3 regions of the Thaumasiovibrio subtropicus genome follow, and region 3 is predicted to be linked to each of the others. Evidence: predicted binding sites of a transcription regulator. Region 3 holds the regulator's gene; each other region holds the start of a gene.
The links. Region 3 encodes CRP, which controls carbon source genes, mostly activating them, when cyclic AMP is high. Its sites were predicted from a motif close to TGTGANNNNNNTCACA; they were not measured.
Positions count from the first base shown of each region.

Region 1: dinG (ATP-dependent DNA helicase DinG) is a predicted target of CRP. The motif match lies at 5,193-5,208, and genes of this name have one in related genera.
Region 2: mlc (sugar metabolism global transcriptional regulator Mlc) is a predicted target of CRP. The motif match lies at 1,609-1,624, and genes of this name have one in related genera.

Region 1 covers NZ_AP023054.1:1,063,001-1,070,660, reverse strand. Annotated here, with positions in the region: gene dnaX (DNA polymerase III subunit gamma/tau) at 1-999, opposite strand, end outside; gene apt (adenine phosphoribosyltransferase) at 1,261-1,806, opposite strand; gene TSUB_RS05090 (YbaN family protein) at 1,896-2,288, opposite strand; gene TSUB_RS05085 (TraR/DksA C4-type zinc finger protein) at 2,616-2,969, shown strand; gene TSUB_RS05080 (YccT family protein) at 3,065-3,694, opposite strand; gene TSUB_RS05075 (porin) at 3,776-4,774, opposite strand; gene dinG (ATP-dependent DNA helicase DinG) at 5,320-7,395, shown strand; gene TSUB_RS05065 (sulfite exporter TauE/SafE family protein) at 7,436-7,660, shown strand, end outside.
Region 2 covers NZ_AP023054.1:1,178,625-1,186,284, reverse strand. Annotated here, with positions in the region: gene TSUB_RS05595 (LON peptidase substrate-binding domain-containing protein) at 1-232, shown strand, start outside; gene mlc (sugar metabolism global transcriptional regulator Mlc) at 303-1,532, opposite strand; gene asnS (asparagine--tRNA ligase) at 2,166-3,569, shown strand; gene TSUB_RS05580 (amino acid aminotransferase) at 3,857-5,047, shown strand; gene TSUB_RS05575 (hypothetical protein) at 5,121-5,435, opposite strand; gene TSUB_RS05570 (MarR family transcriptional regulator) at 5,690-6,085, opposite strand; gene TSUB_RS05565 (IS110 family RNA-guided transposase) at 6,707-7,660, shown strand, end outside.
Region 3 covers NZ_AP023054.1:235,584-243,243, forward strand. Annotated here, with positions in the region: gene astA (arginine N-succinyltransferase) at 1-13, shown strand, start outside; gene astD (succinylglutamate-semialdehyde dehydrogenase) at 38-1,501, shown strand; gene TSUB_RS01135 (DUF1338 domain-containing protein) at 1,506-2,300, shown strand; gene crp (cAMP-activated global transcriptional regulator CRP) at 2,389-3,021, opposite strand; gene TSUB_RS01145 (OsmC family protein) at 3,269-3,673, shown strand; gene TSUB_RS01150 (phosphoribulokinase) at 3,753-4,622, opposite strand; gene TSUB_RS01155 (YheU family protein) at 4,680-4,910, opposite strand; gene TSUB_RS01160 (hydrolase) at 5,017-6,003, opposite strand; gene TSUB_RS01165 (TIGR02444 family protein) at 5,990-6,499, opposite strand; gene TSUB_RS01170 (ABC transporter ATP-binding protein) at 6,585-7,660, opposite strand, start outside.

The sequences.
Region 1 (7,660 bases), 830 kb from region 3:
TTGTATTACCATCTGATAATAAAGCTGGATATCCTGTGGCGACAGCGAAGCAGCCAGAGAAAGTATACGGGCTTTATCTGGATCGTCTTGATCTATCGACTCGGCAACAAGTTGCGCCATGGCCACTTTATGTAATGCTTCCGCAAGTTGCACAAAAAGTGCGTCCCACTCAACACCTGCGTTCGCTAGCTCAGCCACAGTATTCAGTAATAAGTTCACATCGTGTTGAATAAACACTTCCAGCAACTTGACCGCATGATCACCTTCTAAGGTGCCCAACATTTGGCTAACTTGCTCGGTAACGACTTCGCCGCCACCCATCGCTATCGATTGGTCAGTTAAACTTAGCGCATCTCGCATACTGCCTTGTGCTGCTCGGGCGATAAGCTGTAAAGCTCTACTCTCATAGGTGCAATTTTCTTGTTCCAACACGTAAGCCAACTGATCTTGGATCAGCTGACTATCAAGGTGTTTCAAGTGGAACTGTAAACAACGCGACAAAATTGTCACAGGTAATTTCTGAGGATCAGTTGTCGCTAACAGGAACTTCACATACTCAGGCGGCTCTTCTAACGTCTTGAGCAGTGCATTGAAGCTGTGTCGCGACAACATATGCACTTCATCGATTAGATAGACTTTGTAACGGCCTCTGGCTGGCTTGTATTGGACATTATCAAGCAGCTCTCGTGTATCTTCGACTTTGGTACGCGACGCTGCATCGATTTCTAACAGATCAACAAAACGCCCCTCATCGATCTCTCGACAGGTATTACATTTACCACACGGAGTAGCAGTGACACCCTGCTCACAATTTAGTCCTTTCGCAAAGATACGTGCAATGGTGGTTTTACCTACACCGCGGGTACCGCTAAATAAGTAGGCGTGATGAAGACGATCTTGTGCCAGACCATTTGAAATGGCGGTTAACACATGTGCTTGCCCGACAACATCTTCGAATCGGTGCGGACGCCACTTTCGTGCTAAAACCTGATAACTCATGAAACTCAACCTAGAGAAGTTCTTAGGAAGACTGCATGCTATCACAAAGAAGAGAGTCGGTGCGAGAAGGTGAAACAACTCTCAGTAATAGCATGCGATAGGACCCGCATCGCAAAGAAGTCTGATTTCTGTTCTTTGATTTCACGAGTCAACACAAATGTACTCAAACCAGCTCAAGATGCAGGATTCAAAAGCAAGCTAGCAAATCGAGAAACGCTCGCTGAACAAGCGCCTTGAATTGGATAGAGTATACAAAGGCTGTTAGTGCCCCGGAAAATCACAGATTGAAAAGACATTCAGATCCATTGCCTTAAGGCGATCTTCACCACCGATGTCAGGCAAGTTGATGACAAATGCGGCGTCAGTCACTTCACCACCAAGCTGACGAACCAACTTTGCGGTCGCCTCTATAGTACCGCCTGTCGCCAATAGATCATCAACCAAGAGTACTTTATCACCAGATGCAATCGCATCGACATGCAACTCTAGAGTATCGGTGCCGTATTCAAGCTCATAGGATTGGGCGATAACTTCACGTGGTAGCTTACCAGGCTTACGAACTGGAATGAAGCCAACACCTAGCGCAAGGGCCAGTGGTGCACCGAACAGGAAACCTCGCGCTTCTGTACCCACTATTTTCGTAATACCCTGATCACGGTACTTCTCGACAAGGATATCGATGGTGGCTTTATAAGCTTGAGGTTTTTCCATCAAGCTAGTGACATCTCGGAATAAAATACCTGGCTTTGGGTAATCAGGAATAGATTTGATGCTATCGGCGATCAAAGTAAGCTGTTCTTGGTTCATTTTACATACCTGGCTGCAGCGAATATGGACAATGCTATCCACAAAAAATAAGAGATAGCTTCTCGCTATCTCTTTGTTTTAATCAAACGCTATATTTTACCACTTTCTTCATAAGGGGCAATCGCCTCGCGCTCAGGAAGACGGTATATCCAGATGAAAAGTACAACCCCCATCACACCTACCGCACTCTTCACTGCAGGTAGGGGCATCATGTAGATACTAAAAGCAAAGCTCAACACTATCATCACAAGCGCACGTTTTTTCACAACTGGGCTTAACGAACGGTGCTCTTGCCAATTCACAATCACTGGCCCAAAGCGGGGATGAGAAATCAACCAATGATGAAGACGCTCTGAGCCTCGCGAAAAACACGCACAGGAAAGCAATATAAATGGGGTGGTTGGCAATAGCGGCAAAACGATACCCACTATGCCTAAGATCAATGCAACGGCACCGAAAAAGCACCATATCGGTTTAGACAATTTCGTTATCCTGTCAGTATTCGGCTCCACATAATTGTGGCAGGTAATGTTGGGACCGCCAACACCACCAACAAGCCAAGAAAGTAAAAAAAGTTATAAGGATCTTTATAGTCATTGCTCATTATGTTGATCTCATTTCACTGCTTCCGGTGAAATGATAGTTTAGTTTACCAAAGCCAAACACCAACAAAAACTAGGGACAAACCCCCTACGTCCACTGCACAAATTAAATATCCGTGGCTAACTCGATAATAATTGATACAAATCAGATTCAGTTTTCATTAAGTATTTAGACTGAATTCATGTTGTTTTACATAAAGGTAGCCGATGAATACGCTAGTTGCGAAACACGACCAGTTATTGCAACGGATTGAAAATGAGTTCGATGACTTGAGTCTTAAGCTCATTGAGAAGCTCACGGAAGAGTCTGACTATAGCCCTGAGCACCTTCGAGCGTGTGACACTGAGCAGCTCATTAAGCTTGGAGAAGGCAGCCTGCATATCGTCACCAGAGATATGGCAAAACGTGTAGAAAAGCTCGACGCAGCGCTCTGTGCAGACAAAATAGGTATGTATGGGACATGCACGGACTGTGAAGAGGCAATCGCTATCTATGATTTAGAGATAGACCCTGCTGAGCCTCGCTGCTTCGAGTGCCGCCAGCGAAAGCTGTCTCAATAGCAACTCTGATGCCCTAATGGATCAGTGAGCGAACACGCCTATTGGGGCCACTGTCCGGTTTTCAAATATTTTAAAAACCGGATCACCGTCACACTTTACTGCTGTGCTAACCAAACTTTGAATTCAACTTTTTCTTCTGCTGACGCCTTTGTGTACCAAAGTTTTAGCTGTGCCACTGCGTCCCCTGTCAGCTCTGCTTCACCGGACTCATTCACTTTTACAACATCATCTTTTAGGTCAAGTACTTTACTGTCGTCAATAATGATGCCGTTCTGCTGGTTATATTTGGCGACCAAGGCAACAGGGTCGTTGTAAGCACCAAACCCTTCACCTCTTAACTCTGACATCGACAGTGTTTTGGATGAACCATTGGCGTAGGTAATTACCCATTCAGGATTACGGAAAAATGCTTGCGCTTGAGACTTAGTACGAATACGTTTCGGCACTGAAATCGTCGCATTTTGACCATTTAGATCTAGATTAAAAATATAGGGCTTAGACGTGAAAACCTCGTCTCGGCTACCACTTTTCACTTCGCCATCAAAACGAATCACAATTTGATTTTCGCCCTCAGGCATCTCTTGAAACTCGAAACGCTCAAGAGAAGAACTCTCTTTCTCTTGGCCATTAACCACCAAAAACTTAATGTTTTCGTCTAGCTTTAACGTCGCAGCGCTCACTGAAGTGGTGAACATCACTGCCGCAGCAATAAGCAACTTTTTCATTCGTGCTCCTTTTGTTGAACCTAAAAAATCTTACCTGATCAAAAAAGCCGCCCAAAGGCGGCTTTTTTAGAAGCAGTTCAATTAGAACTTCACTTCCATACCAACAACGTATGCTACGTCGTCTAGCGCGTCTTTAACATCGCTGTCTAGGAACGCGATCTCACCGTACGCTTTCACGTTTTTGTGAAGCTTCTGAGTTACGTTGAAGTAGATTGAGCTTGCATCAGAGTTATCTGTGCTAGGTTGGATAACTGTGTAACCACCCGCAAAAGTAGTCTTATCCATGGTGTAGTCAGCAGAAATTGCGATTTGATCGAAATCTGACTTACCACCCGCTTTCGCATCTAGCTCACGATTACCGTAAGAAGCAGCAAAGCTCCAATCGCCGAATACGTAGTCAACTTCAAAGTTAAAACCAGTCTCGTCGATGTCTTTGCCAGTAGTGTGCTCACCGTTGTAGAAGTAAACGCGTGCATCTAAGTCGCCAAAACGTGCACCTAGGCGACCGTCAAAAGCTTGAACTTCTTCACCGTTTACATCTTGTCCATTAGGAGCGGTAGCATCAGGAGTACCTTTTTTGCCATCTTCTTTGATAGACGCTGAAACGCCTGCATAGAACTGCCCGTTATCGAATACATACTTAATAGCTTGTGAGCTTTGCGCCACTTCGAAACCTAGCTCGTCACCGCCGAACTCGATGTCTTTTGTGTTACCAAGGTCATCGTTGATGAGTAGTTGACGACCGAAAGTGACAGTACCGAAGTTACCCGCTAGACCGATGAAAAGTTCGTCATTCTTAACGGTTGCATTGTTATCGTAAGTATCTTCAAACTTAAACCCGATACCACCAACTGCCGCTAGGCTGTCAGTTGCTTGTACATTGATGTCGAATTTCAGGTCGCCATCGTCTAGACGGATTTGATCTTCAGCATCTTTCTTAACACCTTTGTAGTACTGAACTTCAGCAGCACCAGATAGGTCAACAGTTACGCCTTTGTCGTCATATAAGTTGATGCCTGCAGTTGCAGAACCTGCCGCTAGTAGTGCTGGCACAGCCAGAGCTAGGATAGTTTTTTTCATGATAGTCCACTGCCTTTTCTTTTATGGTGGAATCCTTTCGGATTTCCTTATCATTTCTCTTTGACGCCGCTTTTCTTTAATTGAAGCAGTCATCAAAAAGCGTCTTAAATTGCGAGACTTATCGTGCAAGAGATCATAATTAGTGTCAAATCATCAAAAAAAAACACAAAAAAATCAAATAAGGCAACTTAAATCAAACACTTATCACTAAAAATAAATGAAACAAGAATGTAATACACTGTTTCTGTGTGATAAATCACTGACCAATATCAATAAGAAAAAACAGATTAATAAACTATATAAATACAATAAGTACCCAACAAATTAGAACATATAACCAACAATACAAATATAAACAGTCAATAATCTAATCCTCAATTATCAAACCAAGATTTATTTGTAAGGTTCAATCTTTTTTTGTGATTAAAGTCACAAAGTGGTCACAAAAGATCGAAATAATTGGCTCAAAATCACATTTGGCATCCGAGCCACCTCATATTCGATCTGTGATATACTCCCGCCTCCTCGACCAAATCCAGAAACTTATGCTGAATAAACCTGTCCAAGATGCCATCCGGCACTGTTATCAAAATTTACAAGCGCAGTTGGACAATTTTATCCCTCGCCGTGCTCAAAATTACCTCGTTGCAGAGATCGCTAAAACACTGGGCGGTAGTTACGATAAAAAAAGACGCATCTTGGTGGCTGAAGCAGGCACTGGGATTGGCAAATCTTTATCCTATTTGATCGGTGCCATCCCGTTGGCGATGGCCAGTAACCGAAAAGTAGTCATCTCTACGGCCACCGTGGCACTTCAAGAGCAATTACTCCACAAAGACTTACCTTTACTCCAGCGTATCTACGAAAAAGAGGTCACTGTTCAACTGGCGAAAGGCAGGCAACGCTATTGCTGCAGTGAAAAGCTCATCGCATTTGCGGAGCCCGATAACAGCCACCAAATCGCATTATGGGAGCAAAAGCCTAAAAGGGCCGATGTAGAACTGGTTAAGCGCTTATTTTCCGCACTAAAAAATCAGAAATGGGATGGTGACAGAGATAGCTGGCCTACTCATATCCCTGATCAGCTTTGGCAACACATCATGGCGGACAAACATAGCTGTCATGCCGGCTTGCCATTGCATCGTCACTGCCCATTTGCCAAAGCTCGGGACGGTTTAGAAACCGCGGATGTCATCATTGCTAACCATGCCCTACTCATGGCAGATGTTGAGCTGGGTGGTGGCGTTATACTCCCTGAACCAGAGTCGACCTTTTACCTCATCGACGAAGCGCACCATCTTCCGCAGGTCGCACGCGATTTTTCTGCAGGCGCAGCCAGTTTAATGGGTGCCGCTAGCTGGCTAGAAAACCTCAATCAACAAGCGAGTAAGATCGCAAACGTCGCAGATATAAAGCAAAGCGGCCGCTTTTTGAATCAACTCCAAGACCAATGCCAGTTTCTCATCCCTGAGCTTAGAGATATTGCTAAGCAAGTCGACCCCGCCGTTTTTGCTGATGATGAAACATACCGCTTCGAACACGGTGAGTTACCTGAGTGGTTGTCTCTGTCTGCCAAGGCAATGGCGGAAAGCAGTAAAAAAGCGCTACAGAGTTTAGGTAAAATTCATGATCTTATTTCAGAGCGCATAAAAACCAATGAGATCGCGCCTCGGCTTGCAGACCCTGCTCTCGCTGAATCTGGTTTTTTTCTGCAACGACTAGAGAATCTCGAGAAGGTCTGGGGATTGATGGCCCAACCCAACAAAGACAAAGGCGCACCGCTTGCGCGCTGGCTATCAAGGAACAAAGAAAAGGATAACGACTATATTGTCGAGGTCTCACCACTCGAAGTGGGATACCGACTCGACAGCATGCTCTGGAGCCGCGCTTGTGGCGCAGTACTCACCTCTGCGACCCTTCGCGCACTCAACCAATTCACGTTTTTCTGTCGCCAAGTCGGTCTCGCTGAAAATGACGGCTCTCAATATCTGGCTTTATCTTCTCCGTTTAACTACACAGAGCAAGGGCGCCTTGTTATTCCAAACATGCGTTACCTTCCACAAGACCAAGGTTTTACCCAAGAACTAGAGGAGAAGGTGCTGGAATACCTTGAAGGCGAAACGGCCAGCCTTGTACTTTTCGCGTCTTACTGGCAGATGAATCAAGTTGCCCAAGCAATAGAGAAAACCTGCATCCAACGCGGGTGGCTGTTATTAGTTCAAGGAAGTGAGTCACGTCAAAGCCTACTAGAAAAACATCGCAACGCCATTGCCAAAGGTAAAACCAGTATTCTTTTTGGCACCGGCAGCTTTTCCGAAGGTCTCGATCTACCAGGTAAGCTATTAGAAAACGTGATTGTCACAAAAATCCCCTTTGCCGTGCCCACCTCGCCGATTGAAGCCGCGCACGCTGAGTACATTGAATCTAAGGGGGGAAATCCTTTTCTTCAAATTACCGTACCAGAAGCCAGTAAGAAGCTGATTCAATCTGTTGGTCGATTACTGCGTAAGGAGCATGATTCTGGTAGAGTTGTCATCCTTGATCGACGTATCATCACAAAACGCTATGGAAAAGCGCTCCTTGATGCCCTTCCCCCATTTACTCGGGTGATAGAGAAATAGCAACAATTCCATAATCGTACCTATATAAATAGAAGAAACTATGATTGATCTGTTTGACCCGAGTGTCATTGCGATATTGGCAACTGTGGCCTTCACTGCTGGTTTTATCGATGCCGTCGCCGGCGGTGGTGGCATGTTAACCATTCCTGCTCTCCTTTGGATAGGTTTACCACCGCATGTTGCACTTGGTACAAACAAGCTCGCAGCGAGTTTTGCCTCCAGCACCGCTGCATTTACTTACTATCGAAAAAAGCTTTTTACCCCC
Region 2 (7,660 bases), 940 kb from region 3:
AATCCATCAACAACTCAGCCAAAAACTGCAGTCGCTTTTTCATAACCACCCTGAACTCAGTAGCCTTTACAAAAAACCGGAGTTTAACGACCCAGCTTGGGTTTGCGCGCGATTTTTAGAGATATCCCAACTCGCGACTAACCAAAAACAGTGGTACCTCGCTCAACCTAACCATCTTGAAGCCATGTCGTATCTCTCCACCATGGTCGTCGGTTCAAGGCAACTCCACTAAACCGAAAGACGACGCATAAAAAAAGCGCGGCATCACTGCCGCGCTCTCAATTTGTCGCATAGACGCTCGATTAACCGTCAATCATCTTCATTAACAACTCACCCGTGTACATGGCTTTCTTCACCAGTGCTGCGCCGGGCATGGTTGCTTGGGTGTAAAAGCAGCTCTCTTCAATCACCAAGTTTTTGGTATATGCAGGTAAAGAACTACTTTCAACACACTCACGAATCGCTGGGTAAAGTACTTTTTTGGCGCGGTTAAATTCCCCACCAATCAAGATTTTCTGCGGGTTAAACAAGTTGACCATAATGGCAATCGCTTGCCCCAAGTTATGACCCAACTCCACGATCACCTGCTTGGCGAGCGGATCACCCGCAACAGCAGCTTCACAAATACGCTCAACCGTAATTGGCCCACCATGTAAAGATGAGGGACGCGGTTCTAGCGGCTTAGCTTCTGCGAGCATCGCTTCAACCTGCGCTTTCACCGCACTTAGGCTAGCCACCGTTTCCAAGCAACCATGGTTGCCACAAAAACACTTTTTCCCAAACGGTTTGATTTGAATATGCCCCATCTCGCCGATATTGCCTAAACGGCCTTGTAACACATTGCCGTCAAGCACGATGCCGGCACCCACACCGTGGTGTACCGACACGAGAATAGAGTTTTCTTCTTCTTGTGAGTTTCCGAACAGTTTTTCGGCCAATGCCCAAGCGTGAGTATCATTCGCTATGAATACAGGCAAACCGATCGCTTCGTGAATACGTGGACCCAGCGGCATGTTATCGACATCGAAGTGAGGCATCTGCATCACAATACCGTCGCCCGCATTCACCAAACCGGGTAGCGATATCGCAATACTTGTCACACGATCAATTTCACTGACGTGGTCGGCAAAAAAGCGATGAATTTCAACTACAAGCTTTTCAATCAATGCGTCTTGATGGCGCTCTGCAATATCTAAACGCTCATCAATTAATAGATCACCACCATGTTCATGTAGCGCAATCGTCATGTAGCCGCGGCCTAAACGAATCGATAGAAACTGCCACCCTTCATTTCGGGTACGTAAACCCACCGCAGGTCGACCACGACTGGCTGGCTCGATGATCTGCGTCTCCTGAATCAGGTGCGCTTCCATCAACTCACGGGTGATTTTGGTGATACTGGCAGGGGCTAACTGGCTCTTTTTCGAGAGTTCTATTCTTGATATCGGGCCATTTTGATCGATCAAGCGATACACGGTGCCCGCATTATTACGCTTAATATGATCGATATGACCTGGTTGGGCAAGATACATCCCGGAACTCCGATTTAAGACAATGAAAGTATTTTTTTACTTTGCGAAGAAATTGTTAAGCCGATTATTATCTGTACGTGATTCCAATCACATTGTTTTACTTTTCTTAGACACGTTTTAAGATGAACAGCCCAATTATCGCATTTTTATAGCTGCTTTATTTTTCATCGAAAAATAATCTAATATCACAGTAGTGACTGAACATTATGCCTTAGACAATAGAAACTTTGCTTCAAGATCACTAAGAAGCATCAATAGTGAGCAATTATTTTCTCAAATTTAGTATGGGATTTATAGATAATTTTAACATTTTGAGAGCATTTACTCGTAGCGCACTGTTTTTTCTCTTTTGTCGCCCCCCTGCTTCTCTCCAGACGACTTCCCTAAGACTCGCTATCGCTTAAGAAAACTGCGAAAAACTCACCATTCGGCGCTGAACCGTCGGCTAGTAAAAATTTCTATCGCATTATTGCCAATTTCGTGCAATCGTTAACCAGTCATTACCCGTTATCACCAACAATTTGCCTTTCTAGACCACACAAGGGTTGAAGCCGCTGGTCAGACAGGTAATATTGCTGGTTTCACACTAAGAAAACTGCACATGTTCGTGCCTCCATGGAGTATAGATTTAGCATGACGACTTACGCGCCTGTAAAAGACGTGCTTAGCGGTAAAATCGCGGTAGACAGTGAAGTCACTGTTCGTGGTTGGATCCGTTCACGTCGAGATTCTAAAGCCGGAATCTCTTTCCTTGCCATTTATGACGGCTCTTGTTTCGACCCGATTCAGGCCGTGGTCCCTAATAATCTGAATAATTACGACGAAGAAGTCCTAAAACTAACAACGGGCTGCTCTGTTGAAGTCACCGGTACCGTCGTCGCTTCACCGGCGAAAGGTCAAGACTTCGAGCTCGCTGCAACGGGTGTTAACGTTGTCGGTTGGGTTGAAGACGCAGAAACCTACCCGATGGCGAAAACCCGCCACTCCATCGAGTACCTTCGTGAAGTCGCGCACCTGCGTCCACGCACGAACGTTATCGGTGCGGTTGCTCGTGTTCGTAACTGCCTATCTCAAGCGATTCACCGTTTTTACCACGAGCAAGGTTACTTCTGGGTCTCTGCGCCGCTAATCACTGCTTCTGATGCGGAAGGTGCCGGTGAAATGTTCCGCGTATCAACGCTAGACATGGAAAACCTGCCTCGCACTGACAAAGGCGATGTGGATTTCAACGAAGACTTCTTCGGCAAAGAGACGTTCTTAACCGTATCTGGCCAGCTAAACGCAGAAGCGTACGCGTGCGCATTGAGCAAGGTTTACACCTTCGGCCCGACGTTCCGTGCTGAAAACTCAAACACTAGCCGCCACCTAGCAGAATTCTGGATGGTTGAGCCTGAGGTAGCGTTCGCTGACCTGGAAGATATCGCTAAGCTATCTGAAGATATGCTGAAGTACGTATTCAAAGCCGTACTGGCTGAATGCCGCGACGATCTTGAGTTCTTCGCGCAACGCATCGACAAAGAAGCCATCACTCGCCTAGAGCAGTTTGTTGCTTCTGACTTTGCACAAGTTGACTACACAGACGCAATCCAAATCCTTCTCGATTCTGGTCGCGAATTCGAATTCCCAGTTGAATGGGGAATCGATATGTCTTCTGAGCACGAGCGTTACCTTGCAGAAGAACACTTCAAAGCGCCTGTTATCGTTAAGAACTACCCGAAAGACATCAAAGCTTTCTACATGCGTTCTAACGACGATGGCAAAACGGTTGCTGCGATGGACGTTCTAGCACCAGGCATCGGTGAAATCATCGGTGGTGCTCAACGTGAAGAGCGTCTAGATATACTCGACGCACGTATGCGTGAAATGGGCATCGACCCTGAGCACATGAGCTGGTACCGTGACTTACGTAAATACGGCACCGTGCCACATGCGGGTTTCGGTCTAGGTTTCGAGCGCCTAGTATCTTACGTAACGGGTATGGGCAACGTGCGTGACGTGATTCCATTCCCACGTACGCCACGTTCTGCAAACTTTTAAACGTCACTCAGACGTTTTAATCCAAAAGGTCGCACAGATGCGGCCTTTTTTATTACATTATCGAAACAAAGCCATTGTTGTATCCCGCGTCCTTGCGACGCTGAAAAGAAATAAACACACCCTCAAATCGCCGCTCAGCCACTAGAAAACGTCTCTTTTCTCCGTTTTGCTCTGCAAGTAACATAAAAATAGAAGATTTACGTAATTTTTGTGACAGACCATTGCGATTTTTCGCGTCCAAAAGTATAAAGGGAGTATCCCCCTTCACTTACGCATGGATGACGCAAATGTTTGAGAAAATCGTAGCCGCTCCCGCCGATCCTATCCTAGGTCTCACGGAAGAGTTTAAGAATGATAGCCGCCCAGAGAAAATTAACTTGGGTGTTGGTATCTACAAAGACGAATCAGGTAACACGCCCGTTTTAGGTACCGTGAAGAAAGCGGAAGCTATCTTACTTGAAAAAGAGACAACCAAGTCTTACCTCAGCATTCCAGGTACCGCTGAGTATGGCCTCGCTGTGCAGCAGCTCTTATTCGGTGCTGACGCAACCATTATTGCTGATAAGCGCGCGCAAACCGCACAAGCACCAGGTGGTACAGGTGCACTTCGCCTTGCTGCTGAATTTATCAAGCGCCAACTTGGTGACGTAAAAGTGTGGATCAGTAACCCGACATGGGCGAACCACAATGGTGTGTTTACGGCTGCTGGCCTCGAAACCGTGCAATACGGCTACTATGATGCAGCAAGCAAAGACATGGACTTTGCCGCTATGCTAAATGACCTGCAAGGTGCATCTGAAGGCGATATCGTTCTGCTGCACGGCTGTTGTCACAACCCAACCGGTATTGACCCTGATGCGGACCAATGGCAACAACTCGCAGCGCTGGTTGCTGAGAAGAAGCTACTACCTCTTTTCGACTTTGCTTATCAAGGCTTTGCCCGTGGTGTTGAAGAGGATGCCGCTGGCCTGCGTATCTTTGCCGCACAATGTGAAGAACTATTAGTCGCCAGTTCTTTCTCTAAGAACTTCGGTCTTTACAACGAGCGCGTTGGTGCCTTTACCCTTGTTGCAAAAGATAACGCAACCGCCACCACAGCATTTAGCCAAGTGAAAAGCATCGCACGTGTTATCTACTCGAACCCGCCCGCTCACGGCGCAGCCATTGTGACGGAAATTCTCAATGACACCGCGCTACGCGCTGAATGGGAGCAAGAAGTCGCCGAGATGCGTGACCGTATCCAAGAGATGCGTACGCTCTTCGTCAGCACCTTGAAAGAGCTCGGTGTCGACGCTGATTTCAGCTTCATCGAGCGCCAAAATGGTATGTTCTCGTTCTCTGGCTTAAACAAAACACAAGTTCAACGCCTAAAAGAAGAGTTCGCTATTTACATTGTTGGATCGGGCCGCATTAGCGTTGCTGGCATGACTAAAGCGAACATGCTACCGCTTTGTAAAGGGATTGCAGCGGTACTCTAATCGCTCATATCACTGACACATAAATAAAAATCCACCCTACTGGGTGGATTTTTTGTATCACACGCATTCTGCGTCAGCCTGAGCGGTCAAAATCAAACGGCAACACGTTGTTGCAGTATAGCTCTCGCTCATATTGCGCTTCTAACTGTGCTCGCCAAGGTCTGTCTGAAACGGGCACTAAGAAGAACTTCTCTCGCCCAGTATCTGTGACAAATGCCATACCGTGTCGCATCAACTCAAAATGAATGTCATTGATGAATTCTTGATTAAATTTTTGACGCCCTGTGAGATGATTAATGTCTTTTCGAGTCAGACTCACGCCCTGCTCATCCTCGCCAAATCGCTGTCTTAGCCAATGGGCGAACTCTTTGGCGCTCACCATAGTCATACATAGCCCCTCTACCGATGCAAATGAACGGTACCTTAAGGTATAGCAAAGAATATGCATCTCAGTGTGGAAAAAAGGCTGGTAGATGAGATCGTTACGGAATAAGTAGTGGGGACAACTGCTTAGCGATACGGTAGCAAATTAGACTAGTAATAGGGGGAAATTGCGTGGAAAAGAGTGGAAAATAACGCTGCTAACGAGAAGGTTGCTCCGCCCTGAACTCATGGTGTCAAGAGTACAAGGCGGACTGACAATTAAGCGGCTTTATATAGCACTTTATTGCCTGCAAGTTGGATACGTTCCACTAGACCTTCTTCGGCCAGTTTCTTTAGCGCACCCGTTGCCCAAGAAGCGGCTTTCGCATCTTCTTGGCCTGCAGCAAGACCAATCCCCTTAGGGTTGATGCCTTCTGCATTTGCGTGGACGATGTCCAACACCTGTTGCTGCTTTGGCGTCAATGCTACTGAGGTAGCTGCTTTCGCTTTAGGCGCGGCTTCAACTACTGGTTCAGCCGCTTTAACTGCTGCTTCTGCTTTTGGCGCTGGTTTTTCAGCTTTAACAGCTGCGCGCACTGGACGAGCTGCAGCATCGGTTAGCTTCAGCTTTTTGTTCAGCTTAAGCTGAACCTTACGTTTGTGAGAAATTCTCATTAAATATTCTACTCCGTTGCTTACTTGCGCCGTGATACAGCGAAAAAGTAAGCGCGTTTTATATCAAAAAACCGATGACGTTTGTAGCGAAAGCGCAGTTTTTGGCGATTCTTTGCACGACATTATGTGAAATTCGCAAGCAAATGAGACCTAAACCACTTTAAGCCCAACAAACTCATCCGTTTCGTCTGTGTTGTCGTAAAGATTAATAAGCGCATGTATGCCGCTCAACGACGAGCATCAAGCGCAACACCAGTTGCAATGTAACCACTTATTAACATATATACTCAAACCACCTCAAGATGCAGGATTCAGAAGCGGCCTAGCGCGTCGAAGTCAAGGTAAAGATACCAAGGCAAAGGTGTGAAGGAATGGCTTCCCCCTTTCAAACACCTTTAACGCAGAAATCGGGGCGCTAGTCGCTTCCCGAAGGGCGAGCCTAGAAACTCTCGCTGAACAAGCATCTTGAGGTGGTTTGATGTAATGGTCTTCCCTCGCACTAATCGGCATCGCAATGTGCCAAGATAGCGTTGATAAATCGCCTATCTAAAAACGAGGGAAGACCATGAATAAGTGTAAAACCATTGGTATCGATTTAGCAAAGAATACTTTTACTTCATCATGTTGGACAAACAGGGTAAGCAAGTTGAGAGAAAGAAATTAAATCGACAACAGCTCATTGGCTATCTCTCGAAGCTAGAGACTTGTGTCATTGCGATGGAAGCATGCGGTACAGCGCATTACTGGGGACGAAAAATAGGCCAGCTAGGGCACTCTGTTGTATTACTTCCCGCTCAGCATGTGAAAGGCTATTTACGAGGCCAAAAGAATGACTATAACGATGCAAAGGCCATCGCAGAAGCGTGTCAGCACGGTGCGATTCGCCCCGTTGCGGTCAAATCCCTAGCGCAGCAAGACGACCAAACTTTTTTGCTCATGCGTCAACACGTGAGTAGTGACAGAAAGCGCTTAATCAATCATGTGAGAGGGTTGCTGGCGGAGTATGGGGTAGTGCTGGCGAGAGGAAGTCAGGTATTGCGTAAATCGCTGCCTTTTATTCTAGAAGATGTTGAGAACGGCTTAACCGACGAATTTCGAGCGCTTTTATTCAGGCAATACACACAACTCGAAAGGCTTGACGAAGAGCTACAGTGGTACGACGAAAGGTTGGCCGAAAAAGTGAAGCAAAAAGACGTTTGTCAGCGTTTGATAAAAGTGCCAGGTATTGGTCCCGTGGTGAGTTTTTCCTTAAGAGCCTGGATGGGAAGTGGTGAGCAATTTAAACGAGGGCGTGATGCGTCAGCAGCCTTAGGTTTAGTGCCCAAGCAATTTAGCACGGGAGGTCGAGAGGTATTGCTTGGCATTACAAAGCGAGGGAATCAGCAGTTAAGGTCATTCGTGGTTCATGGTGCAAGAGCGGTTGTGAGTCGAGCCGATGGCAAAACAGACAGGCTTAGTCAATGGATATTGCGGCTGGTTGAAAGGCGAGGTTTTAACAAGGCTGTGGTGGCGCTGGCGAATAAGATAATCCGTATCGCGTGGGTCATTATCTGTCGAGGAGAAAGCTATAAAGCG
Region 3 (7,660 bases):
AATGCACGAGTGAATCCCAGATAGATAAGGAGTCGCCATGAGTACTCATTGGATTGCGGGGGAATGGGTGAAGGGAGAGGGCGCAGCAATGCAGTCTATCAACCCCTATAGTGAAGCGCGGGTCTGGCAGGGTGATAGCGCATCTCCGGAGCAAGTGTCTCTCGCGGTTGCTGCAGCGCGTGCCGCATTTTTGCAGTGGCGTCAGACGTCTGTTGATGAACGTTATGCCTTAGTGAACCGCTTTGCGGAGCTGGTTGAAACGCACAGCGAAGAAATCGCCCGAACAATAGCGGAAGAGACGGGCAAACCGTTGTGGGAAAGCCGTACTGAAGCCGCCGCGATGAAGGGCAAAATTGCGATTTCAAAGCGCGCGTTTGAAGAGCGAACCGGGGAGCGAGCTAAATCCCTTGGTGATACCGCCGCCGTTTTACGTCACCGTCCTCTTGGTGTGTTAGCCGTGTTTGGCCCTTACAATTTCCCCGGCCACCTTCCCAATGGCCATATCGTGCCAGCACTACTGGCTGGCAATACTATTGTCTTTAAGCCGTCGGAGCTGACGCCTAAAATGGGAGAGCTTGCGATCAAACTATGGCAACAAGCTGGACTTCCTGCCGGGGTAGTGAACTTGGTGCAAGGTGATAAGTCGACAGGCCAAGCGCTAGCGAGTCATACAGGCATAGATGGACTGTTGTTCACGGGAAGCGCGCATACGGGGCATCTGTTGCATCAACAGTTTGCGGGTCAGCCAGGAAAAATGTTGGCATTGGAGATGGGAGGAAACAATCCGCTGGTTGTCTCTTCGCATTGTGGGGAAGTGGATGCGGTTGTTTACACCATCATCCAGTCAGCGTTTATCAGCGCGGGTCAGCGATGCACATGCGCTAGACGGTTATACCTACCCAACGGAGAGATAGGTGATGCGATTGTTTCGCGTCTAGTTCAAGCCACCAAAGCGATTCAAATTGGTGGGCCTTTCGATGAGCCCGCACCTTTTATGGGACCGCAAATATCATCGGTCGCCGCTGACGGTATTATGGCGGCGCAGCAACGACTTTTAGAGTTGGGTGCTGCTCCTCTGTTATCTGCTGAGCGAGGTGTGGGCGCAGTGGTTACGCCATCAATCTTGGATGTGAGCGCGATTGAGACATTACCGGACGAAGAGTACTTTGGCCCCTTGTTGCAGGTTGTTCGCTATACCGCTCTCAGCGAAGCGGTAGAGCTGGCCAATAACACCCGTTTTGGCCTGTCTGCGGGCCTTATCTCTACCGATGATTCGGAGTGGGACTTCTTCGTGCAACATATCCGTGCTGGGATAGTAAATCGAAACCGGCAACTCACTGGCGCGAGTGGGGATGCGCCTTTTGGCGGGCCGGGTGCATCAGGAAACTTACGGCCAAGTGCGTATTATGCTGCGGATTATTGCGCTTATCCCATGGCGTCAATGGAGGGAGAGACCCCATTGATGCCAACGCAACGTTCCCCCGGACTCGAAAACTGGTGATGCTATGTATAAAAGACTGTTTGAACACCTATGGCAAGATTATACGCGTCGACTTTGTCCCTCAGCATTGCGTGTTCATGCGTTGCTGAGTGAAGGAGAGCCGTTGGTTAATGACCATATTGCGTTACGCACATTTAATTTGCCTGATGTGGGGTTGGATGCGTTGGCTGCGCCGTTTATCGCTGCAGGGTACGTGCGAGGTGGGGAATACCATTTTGAGAAAAAACGCCTCTATGCTGAGCATTTTGAGCATCCGGATCCTGAAGCACCGAAAGTATTCATCAGTGAGCTGTTAGTTGGACAGTGTTCAAGCCGATTGCAATCCGATGTGCGTGCATTGGTCGCGCAAATGGAGACACCGTTGGACCCGCATGGTGCTTTTCTCTCGTTAGGGCGACCATGGCAGTTATCTCTGTCAACGTATCAAGCCTTGGCGGAAGAGAGTGAATATGCGGCATGGGTGGCGGCCCACGGTTATGGCGCAAATCACTTTACGGTCAGTATAAATGCACTATCGACGTTTGACGAAGTAGAAACAGTGAATACCTATTTGAAGCAACATGACTTCGTGTTGAATGATGCTGGCGGCGAAGTCAAGGGAGGACCAGAGGTACTCTTGGCACAATCATCGACCATGGCTGATGCCGTGCCAGTGACATTCAGTGACGGTGAGGCCACTGTTCCGGGCGGGTTTTATGAGTTTGCTAAACGTTACCCACAAGCGGATGGGCGATTATACCCCGGTTTCGTTGCTGCATCGGCAGATAAGATTTTTGAGAGCACCCACCGAAACGGATGAAAGGGAAAAGAGAAGCAAACAAAAAGCTCGCCTAGGCGAGCTTTTTTGATTCACGTTTGCCGTTGAGAAGGCGACTGCTGAGAGCAGATTAACGCGTACCGTATACCACGATAGTTTTACCGTGTGCAGAAATCAGGTTCTGCTCTTCTAGCATCTTCAAGATACGACCAACCGTCTCTCGTGAACAGCCAACGATTTGACCGATCTCTTGACGGGTAATCTTGATCTGCATGCCATCAGGGTGCGTCATCGCATCCGGTTGGCGCGCTAGGTTTAGCAGTGTTTGTGCGATGCGGCCTGTGACATCGAGGAACGCTAGGTCACCGACTTTCTGGCTAGTGACTTGCAGACGGTTCGCCATTTGCGCAGAAAGGCGCATTAGGATGTCTGGGTTCACTTGAATAAGCTGGCGGAATTTCTTGTAAGAAATTTCAGCAACTTCACATGGGGTCTTGGCACGAACCCACGCCGTACGCTCTTGACCTTCTTCAAATAGGCCAAGCTCACCGATAAAGTCACCTTGGTTAAGGTAAGACAGGATCATCTCCTTGCCTTCTTCATCCTTGATCAATACTGCAACTGAGCCTTTTACGATGTAGTAAAGGGTTTCACCCTTCTCACCTGCATGGATCAAAGTACTTTTTGATGGGTACTTGTGAATGTGACAGTGAGACAGGAACCACTCTAAAGTTGGATCAGTTTGAGGTTTACCTGGAACCATAAAAATAACTTCCTCTGCATTTGTTGCCCAACAACGATATCCTTATAATCGAGCATTAACTCAATGGTATTGGTGCGTTGTCTAGGATATGTAGTCCGCTGCGACGCTGCAAGCGTACTTACCAAATTTATTCCTGAGTTTACCGTGTTTTGGCGTCCTTTTCTTGATGTAGATCGATGAGAAACGGGCATTTTTTACTCATAAGTGTGCACATGATCACACACTGACGAGATACTTGGAGAGACTTATGCAGTCACGAGTCAAATGGGTGGAAGGAATGACCTTCTTAGGTCAGTCCGATTCGGGTCACAGTGTAGTGATGGACGGCAATGGTGGAGAGAAAGCCCCAAGCCCAATGGAGCTAGTGTTAATGGCTGCTGGCGGCTGTAGTTCTGTTGATGTCGTCGATGGATTGAAAAGCGCGGCTCAGCAAGTGGTTAGCTGTGAGGCGGCGTTAACCTCACAGCGTCGTGATGAAGCGCCACGTTATTTTACGGCAGTGAATGTCCATTTCACCGTCACTGGTCATCAACTGGACAGCAAGATTGTCGAGCGTGTCGTGGCTGACTCACTTGAGAAATACTGTTCTGTTTGCCTGATGTTGGGGAAAGGTGTTGAGATGACACACTCCATTGAGGTCATTGAAGCCTAGCGCGCAGCGGTAGGGTTTGCCACTAAAAAGGGACGCTGTTGCGTCCCTTACTTTTTTCGGCTCTCCAGGTTTCTAAAACCTAACCAATCTTACCGGTCTCTATTAGGTTTTGAATCAATGGGCGCATGATCAGCTCCATTGCAAAGCTCATTTTACCGCCCGGGACCACAATGGTGTTGTGACGCGACATAAAAGAGCCTTGAATCATCGAAAGTAAGAATGGGAAATCAACGTTCTTTATCCCACGGAATCGGATCACGACAAAGCTTTCATCGAGTGAAGGGATACCTTTCGCATTCAGTGGGTTCGAGGTATCAACAGTGGGAACGCGCTGGAAATTGATATGGGTGCGCGAAAATTGCGGCGTGATATAACTGAGGTAATCGTCCATTGAACGGACAATGGAATCGGTCACCGCTTCGCGTGAGTGGCCGCGGTCACGCGTATCACGAACAAACTTTTGGATCCACTCTAGGTTAACAATGGGCACCATACCAATGAGCAGGTCAACATGCTGAGAGACGTTAACATCACCATCCATGACCCCACCATGTAAGCCTTCGTAAAACAGCACATCGGTGTTTTCAGGTAACGTTTGCCAAGGCGTAAAAGTGCCCGGCATGAGGTTGTACGGGACGGCTTCATCAAAAGTGTGCAGATAGCGACGGAATTTCCCCGTTCCATCTTCACCATACTGCTTAAAAAATTGCTCCAGCGCTTCGAAGTCATTAGCTGCCGGTCCAAAGTAGCTGATATGTCGGCCTTGCTCTCGGGCTTTGCGGATCTCTACGTCCATCTCAGGACGCGTGAAACGGTGGAAGCTATCGCCTTCGAGCCATGCGGCATTGATGCGCATCATATTGAACATTTTGCGGAAGGCTTCAGAGGTGGTGGTGGTGCCAGCACCCGACGAACCTGTTACCGCGATAATGGGATGTTTTGCAGACATAAGCTACCTGAGGTTAACGCATTAGATGCAAGTTATTAACAGTCTATGCATCAGAGATCAAGTGATAGAGGCGGAACTGAGATCACGCCTAAGTTTGATATCTACTGTTTCATGGAGTTGTGAAAAAACGATGACCGCCTCATCGCTTTGCAATAATTGCTTGAGGTTATTGACTTTTTCCTCAAGAGAAAGCTCGCTTTCGCCATAGTCAGTGCCTTCTCGTAACACAACGCTTTCGACTAAATTGTCGAAGGTTTCGGAGTCTAATTGTTGCCAGGGAATAATCATGACGCTCGAATATACTGCATAAATAGTTGTTGATAGCTTACCTTATATACTCAAACCACCTCAAGATGCAGGTTTCATAAGCGGCTTAGCCCACAAGTCGTCAAACTCACCTGAGTTTTTCGCAGAGTGCCGCTTGAAACCACGAAGGCACGGTTTGCTCTAGCCAGAAGTGTGGCGCTCGGAGCGTGCCTCCAACAAAACCTACATGGCCGCCTCTATCGAGCAAATCATAGTGAATATTGTCGGGTAGTGTCTCGCGCGCAGGGATGACACTCTTGTCCATGAAGGGGTCGTCAATCGCATGGATGAATCGACAAGGTATGGTGATGTCAGATAAGCGCGGTAAGGCGCTGCATTTTGCATAGTAGTCTTGGGCATCCTTGAAACCATTGAGTGGTGCGGTAACCACATCATCAAATTGGTACAGGTTGCTGATGTTAAGTATCTGCTGACTATCTAGGACAAATTGCGCGGGGAAGGCTTGCTGTTTTTTGGCTGCGCGCTTTTTCAAGCTGTTAAGAAGATAAGCTTGATAGATCTTGGAGAAACCTTGTTGGATCCGTTTTGCACAGCTTGCCAATTGCAGTGGCGCTGAGACGATTTGCGCCGCGCAAATTTTAGTGTCTTGGCGATATTGTGCGAGGTAGTTGGCCAGCATATTGCCGCCAAGGGAAATACCGACTGCAATAATCTGGCGCTGTGGATGATGACGCTGTAGCCATTGAAGTACATAGCGCGCATCATGTGTGTGGCCTGAGTGATAACTCGCTGCGTAGCGGTTGGGCTCGCCACTGCAGCCCCGAAAGTGCATCATTACGCCCAACCAGCCTTGTTGTGCCGCAGAATGTAATAAACCATTCGCATAAGGGCTGTGAAAGCAGCCTTCCAATCCATGAAAGAGCACGAACAGTGGGGCGTGTTTCTCCGCATTGTTGGTGGTCCAAGCCAGATCAATGAAATCGCCATCAGGGGTGACTAAGCGTTGATTTCGCGGCGTAAACAGAGGTTGTCGACGAAGGAAGCGTGGCAACAAGGTTTGTAAATGTGGATGGCTACAGCCGGTGAGTGGTGTGAAGTGATTATCCCTGTCCATGTAATGCCTGTTCTAAATGGGGGGCGCCAAGTTGGGCACAATAGAGCGCTAAACCTTGTGCTTGTGATGCCTTTGGTTGCAAGGACGCAGGCTGCACCGAGGACGTAGGTTGCACTATGTTATCTGCTACGTGTGTTTCCCACTGTTGGATTAATGTCGCTTGCTGCTGCTTTTCTAAAGAGAGTTCGAAGTCCAGCAACGCTTGGTAATCTGCGTGGTTTAATCGTGGCTTCAACTGCCGGCGCAGTCGGCGAAAGTCGTCAGTTGTGTGACTGATGGCGTGAAGGCAAGCGAGCAACTTATTGAGAAGCAAACCGTTCGTCTGATACTGCTGCTGTTCAAGATAAATGAGAAAAAGGGCAAGGTTAACATTGCCCTGATAGTGATCTTGTAGGGTCAAACAAGCTGCCTCAACCCCGGGTTTTTGATAGTGGGATACGCTGAATTGCCAGAAAGCATCCAGAGTGAGCGTGATAGCACGGTGATCTTGACCCATAGGTTGTTCCCTCAATCTGCTTGTTTCAACTCGAGCAATCAGAAGGACGCTGGGGCAAGGCGCTGCCACAGCGTCTTTTTCTCACTCACCCCTCTATGGAGCGCTTAAATTCTGCCTCTGCGGACTCAAGTTGTTCAGTGATGTCCATCCAAGACATCTCCGTCTCTTCTAGGCTGTTTTTAGCTTCGGCTTGTTGTTGCAGTAGGGTGGTGAGCTTGGTTTTGCTTTCTGCGTTATAGATTTCGCTATCTGCAAGCTGATTTTCAATCTCTGTTAATTGATGAGAGAGCGTATCCATCTCATTGTCTAGCTTGGTTAGTGATTTACGTAATGGCGCCGTTTGTTGTCTAAACGCTGCCTCCAAGCGCTTTATCTCTTTGCGGGACAGCGAAGGTTTGGTCATCTCATTGCTATCGGCGCTTTTTTCTGCGCTTTGTGCTTTACGTTCCTCGCGCTGCTGCTCTGTTAGCCATTTATAGTAATCGTCGAGGTCGCCATTGAATGGGGCGACTTGGCGGTCATGAACAAGGTAGAGATCATCGGTTGTGGCGCGCAGTAGGTACCGATCGTGACTGACGATGACCATGGCCCCTTCGTATGATTGCAGTGCTAGCGTCAATGCTTGGCGCATGTCCAAGTCTAAGTGGTTGGTCGGCTCATCAAGTAAGAGTAGATTAGGACGCTGCCACACGATCAAAGCCAATACTAGGCGTGCTTTCTCTCCGCCAGAGAAGGGGCCGACAACATCTAGAGCTTTGTCTCCATGGAAACCAAAAGCGCCGAGGTAGTTACGAAGCTCTAACTCGCCCTTGTCTGGCGCCAGTCGACTCAAGTGTTGCAGTGGCGTGTCATCCATGCGCAAGGTTTCAACTTGATGCTGGGCAAAGTAGCCGATTTTGACGCCTTGAGAGTAGGTCAGATCACCTGCTTGCGCGGATAGGTCTGAAGAGAGCAGTTTGATCAGCGTAGATTTACCCGCGCCATTGCGGCCAAGCAGACCAATTCGGCTTCCCGGAACTAAGTTGAGGCGGATCTTCTCAAGGATGGTGTTATCGTTGTAGCCGGCAGCAACGTCATCCATCATTAGGATGGGGTTGGGTAAGGCATGGGGTTCGCGAAACTCAAAGCTGAAAGGGTTATCGAACTGCGCTGGCAGTACTT